Regions from separate parts of the Kitasatospora sp. NPDC015121 genome, predicted to be linked through region 2. Evidence: riboswitches for the same ligand, from Rfam matches in the RefSeq annotation. Region 2 holds a riboswitch; the other holds the start of a gene.
The links. Region 2 has a riboswitch for glycine ahead of gcvP (aminomethyl-transferring glycine dehydrogenase). Riboswitches for the same ligand answer to the same signal wherever they lie in the genome.
Positions count from the first base shown of each region.

Region 1: linked by a shared signal. The riboswitch ahead of gcvT (glycine cleavage system aminomethyltransferase GcvT) and the one ahead of gcvP (aminomethyl-transferring glycine dehydrogenase) in region 2 are both predicted to bind glycine.

Region 1 covers NZ_JBVHEH010000027.1:15,480-17,857, forward strand. The annotation lists gene ACZ3J7_RS31895 (enhanced serine sensitivity protein SseB C-terminal domain-containing protein) at 1-14, opposite strand, end outside; gene ACZ3J7_RS31900 (enhanced serine sensitivity protein SseB) at 140-907, opposite strand; glycine riboswitch at 1,058-1,161, shown strand; gene gcvT (glycine cleavage system aminomethyltransferase GcvT) at 1,312-2,378, shown strand, end outside.
Region 2 covers NZ_JBVHEH010000004.1:404,918-407,295, reverse strand. The annotation lists gene ACZ3J7_RS08005 (PRC and DUF2382 domain-containing protein) at 1-831, opposite strand, end outside; glycine riboswitch at 1,020-1,126, shown strand; glycine riboswitch at 1,128-1,254, shown strand; gene gcvP (aminomethyl-transferring glycine dehydrogenase) at 1,343-2,378, shown strand, end outside.

The DNA.
Region 1 (2,378 bases), on a different contig from region 2:
GCTGCTCCCGTCACGTCGCCGCCCCACTCTCTCGTCCGCGCGCCACCGCGCGCCCGTCCGTCGGTGCCGGGGCAACCCTATGGGGCGCACCCGGCGGCCGTCATGCCGCCGGGCCCGGGCGGACCGACCGGACCGGCGGTCAGGGACGCACGTAGAAGGGCTGCACCCGCCCCAGCATCCAGTCCACCACCGGGTCGGCGACCAGGTCCAGCAGCACCAGGTGGACGCCCCAGCTCGGCGGGGCGGTTCCGAGGGCGCGGCCGAGCGCGGTGTTGACCTCGGCCGGGTCGGCCGGCGCCGCCGGGTCGAGCTGCACGCCCACGTACAGCAGGGTCGGCTCGCCCTCCACCCGGGCCAGCGCCCGACGGGCCGTCAGCACCCCGGGCAGCGCGACGAGTTCGCCGGTCGCGGCGGCCAGGAAGGCGAACGGCTCCTGGTGCGGCTCGGGCTCCTTGAGCGCCACCCGGGCGCCCTCGGCCACGCCCTGCGCCTCCCACCGCTCGCCGCGCGGCCCGCGCCGCAGCTCGCCGACGCCCTCCGGCGGCACCGGGATGCCCACCGGCGCCTCCGGGTTGACCGCGATGCCGATGCCCAGCGGCAGCCCGCGGGCGAACTCCCACATCGGGGCGATCGCGAACGGGATGCCCGGGCAGTGCTGCAGGTACTGCTCCTGCGAGGAGTACACCGGGACGTACGGCGCGCCGGCCAGCTCCAGCGTCGGCAGGTCCAGCGAGTCGGCGTCCGGCGTGGTGCCGGACGGCAGCGGGATCCACACCTGGCTGCGGGCCAGCACCTCGATCACCCGGGGCGTCGCGCCCGGGTCGCCCAGGGCGGCCGTCAGCACCTGCTCCAGCTCGTTGGCCGGCCAGGGCCCGCCCTCCAGCGCCCCGTCCAGCGGGATCCCCATCTCGCCCCTCCACATCCGCGGTCGCGACCAGGTTAGCGGCGCGCGGGAGGGGCGCGGCGCCGCCGGGGCGCCCGGTGCGACCGGACCCCACTCCCGCGGGCGCCCCCCGGCATGCCATGATGGGCCCGCCCAAACTTCATACCGGCCGCTCGAACCCGCGCGGGAGAGTCGGAACGGCCCGCTCGGGCCGCGACCGGCGCCGAAGGAGCAAGTCCTCCCCGGAATCTCTCAGGCACCCCTACCGCCCGGGCTAGGCAGATCTGGAAAGTGGACACGGCCGCGCCGTGCGCCCACCCACGGTGCAAGCCGCCATCCTGTTCAGGAGGCGGTGAAGCTCTCAGGTTCGACGACAGACGGGGAGACTCGCCCCAGCCTGCCCGTTTCCAGATCCCGGGAGTCCTGTCGTGTCCCTCCGCCTGACCGCGCTCGACGCGCTGCACCGCTCGCTCGGCGCCACCATGACCGACTTCGCCGGCTGGGACATGCCGCTGCGCTACGGCAGCGAGCGCGAGGAGCACCTCGCCGTCCGCACCCGGGCCGGCCTGTTCGACCTCTCGCACATGGGCGAGATCACCGTCTCCGGCCCGCAGGCCGGCGAACTGCTCGACCACGCCCTGGTCGGCTTCATCTCGGCCCTCGGCGTGCTGCGCGCCCGCTACACCATGATCTGCCGCGAGGACGGCGGCATCCTGGACGACCTGATCGTCTACCGCACCGCCGAGGACGAGTACCTGGTGGTCGCCAACGCCTCCAACGCCCAGGTGGTGCTGGACGCGCTGACCGAGCGCGCGGCCGGCTTCGACGCCGTGGTCCGCGACGACCGGGACGCCTACGCGCTGCTCGCCGTCCAGGGCCCGGAGGCGAACGGCATCCTGGCCAAGCTGACCGACGCCGACCTGCCCGGCCTCAAGTACTACGCCCTGCTGCCCGCCACCGTGGCCGGCCGCCGGGTCTGGCTGGCCCGCACCGGCTACACCGGCGAGGACGGCTTCGAGGTGTTCTGCGCCCCCGCCGACGCCGCGCACCTGTGGACCGCGCTGACCGAGGCCGGCACCGCCGAGGGCCTGGTCCCGTGCGGCCTGTCCTGCCGCGACACGCTGCGCCTGGAGGCCGGCATGCCGCTGTACGGGCACGAGCTGTCCACCGAGCTGACCCCGTTCGACGCCGGCCTGGGCCGGGTGGTGCGCTTCGACAAGACCACCGGCGACGGGCGGTTCGTCGGCCGCGAGGCCCTGGAGAAGGCCGCCGCCGCGGCCGAGGCCAACCCGCCCCGCAAGCTGGTCGGCCTGGTCTCCGAGGGCAAGCGGGTCCCGCGCGCCGAGTACTCCGTGGTGGACGCCGAGGGCGCCGTGATCGGCCGGATCACCTCCGGCGCGCCGTCCCCGACCCTGGGCAAGCCGATCGCCATCGCCTACGTGGACGCCGCCCACGCCGAGCCCGGCAGCACCGTCGCGGTGGACGTGCGCGGCAA
Region 2 (2,378 bases):
GATCTCCTGCTCGCTCAGCGAGGCCCGCTCCGCCTCCGAGACCGGGATCCGCTCCACCCGCACCCGCTCGCGCACCACCGGCACCCGGCGCTCCACCTGCTCGGTGGTCACGTACTTGCGCAGCCGGGTGGTGCCCACCGCGTGCCACTCGGTGGTGATGTCGATCCGCTCCTCGCGGCAGGTGATCTCCACCGGCGCGGTCGGCTCCACCGGCCCCGCGTGGGCGGCCGGCGCGGACCGCTGCCGCTGGGCGGGCTCGGCCTCGGCCGCCGCGAAGGCGGTCGGCGCGGCGGCGGCCGCCGGAGCCGGGGCGTGGGCGGCCGACGCGTGGGCCTGGGGGGCCGGGGCGGGGGAGGCGACCGGGGTCGGGGTGGAGGCGACGGTGCCGAAGTCGCGGTCCGCCGACGGCTCCTGGCGCGACTGCTCCTTGGCGGCCGTCCCGACCGCCGCCGCCTTCGCCGCAGGGGCGGCCGGAGCCGCCGGCCCGGCCTGCTCGTCGGTCGGGCCCGAGCCGGCGTCGCCCGCGTCCAGTCCGTAGTAGCGGTACAGCTGCAGCTCCTGGGCGGGCGAGAGGTGCTGGCCCACGCCGAAGTCCGGGGACTCCTTGATCAGCGACTTGTCGTACGGGACGCGCAGCTCGTCGCCCGCGAACTCGCTGGTGGTCAGCGGGACGAAGGCGTCCCGGCCGAAGATCCCCGTGCGGACGGCCGCCCACTCCGGTTCGCCGGTGGCGTCGTCCAGGTACACCTCGTCGACCGTGCCGATCTTGTCACCGTTCCGGTCGACCGCCTTGTGCCCGATCAGGTCGCGCGGATCGATATCGGTCTGCACGCTGTCCTCCAGTCCTGCCGCTCCTCGGGGATGTGTTCGGAGGCGGCCGGAGGAGCGTGTGGGGCCGCCACTCCACACCAAACGGCACGTAACGGACGGCGGCACTCCGGAAGCCGCCGTCCGGGGCAGATCACAGGGCCGCACCGGTGATCCGGAGGGCCCGCGCTGGTAACCTCGGAGGCGACCGCCGAGCCCGCTCGGGAGAGTCCCGAACCCGCCGGACAGGCGGGACGCGGGACGCCGAAGGAGCAACCCCTCCCCGGAATCTCTCAGGCATCCGTACCGAACGGGACAGGTCACTCTGGAAAGCAGGGCAGGACCGTCGGCACCGGAGCCGGCCGCTCCCCGCCCTCGCCGACGGTGCAAGCCGTCCGGGCCGGGCCCGGACGTGCGAAGCTCTCAGGTACCGATGACAGAGGGGGAGGCTGACGGGTTCGTACGCCCAGGCGCTCCCACGGCCGCCGACCGCGTGCGCACCACCGCCGGTCCGCGACCAGGAGGCCCGACCCCCATGAACGCCCAGCCGACGCTCAGCGACCTTGAGCAGGCCAGCCCCTTCGAGCACCGCCACATCGGCCCCGACAGCGAGGCCCAGCAGAAGATGCTGGCCCAGGTCGGCTACGCCTCCCTGGACGAGCTGTCCGACGCCGCCGTCCCCGACGCCATCCGCAGCCTCACCGCGCTCGGCCTGCCCGCCGGCCGCAGCGAGGCCCAGGTGCTCGCCGAGCTGCGCGAGCTGGCCGGCCGCAACCGGGTCCTCACCTCGATGATCGGCCTCGGCTACTACGGCACCTTCACCCCGCCGGTCATCCTGCGCAACGTGCTGGAGAACCCGGCCTGGTACACCGCCTACACCCCGTACCAGCCGGAGATCTCGCAGGGCCGCCTGGAGGCGCTGCTCAACTTCCAGACCGCGGTCGCCGACCTGACCGGCCTGGACACCTCCGGTTCCTCGCTGCTCGACGAGGGCACCGCCGCCGCCGAGGCGATGTCCCTGGCCCGGCGCGTCACCAAGGTCAAGGGCGGCGTCTTCCTGGTCGACGCCGACACCCTGCCGCAGACCGTCGCCGTGATCCGGACCCGCGCCGAACCGACCGGCGTCGAGGTCGTCGTCGCCGACCTGTCGAACGGCATCCCCGACGAGATCGCCGAGCGCGGCGTCTTCGGCGTGCTGCTCCAGTACCCCGGCGCGTCCGGCGCGGTGCGCGAGATCAAGCCCGTCATCGACCGGGCGCACGAGCTCGGCGCGATCGTCGCGGTCGCCGCCGACCTGCTCGCCCTCACCCTGCTGCGCTCGCCCGGCGAGCTCGGCGCCGACATCGCCTGCGGCACCTCGCAGCGCTTCGGCGTCCCGATGGGCTTCGGCGGCCCGCACGCCGGCTACCTGGCCGTCCGCGCCGCGTACGCCCGCAACCTGCCCGGCCGCCTGGTCGGCGTCTCCGTCGACGCCGACGGCAACCGCGCCTACCGGCTCGCCCTGCAGACCCGCGAGCAGCACATCCGCCGCGAGAAGGCCACCTCCAACATCTGCACCGCGCAGGTGCTGC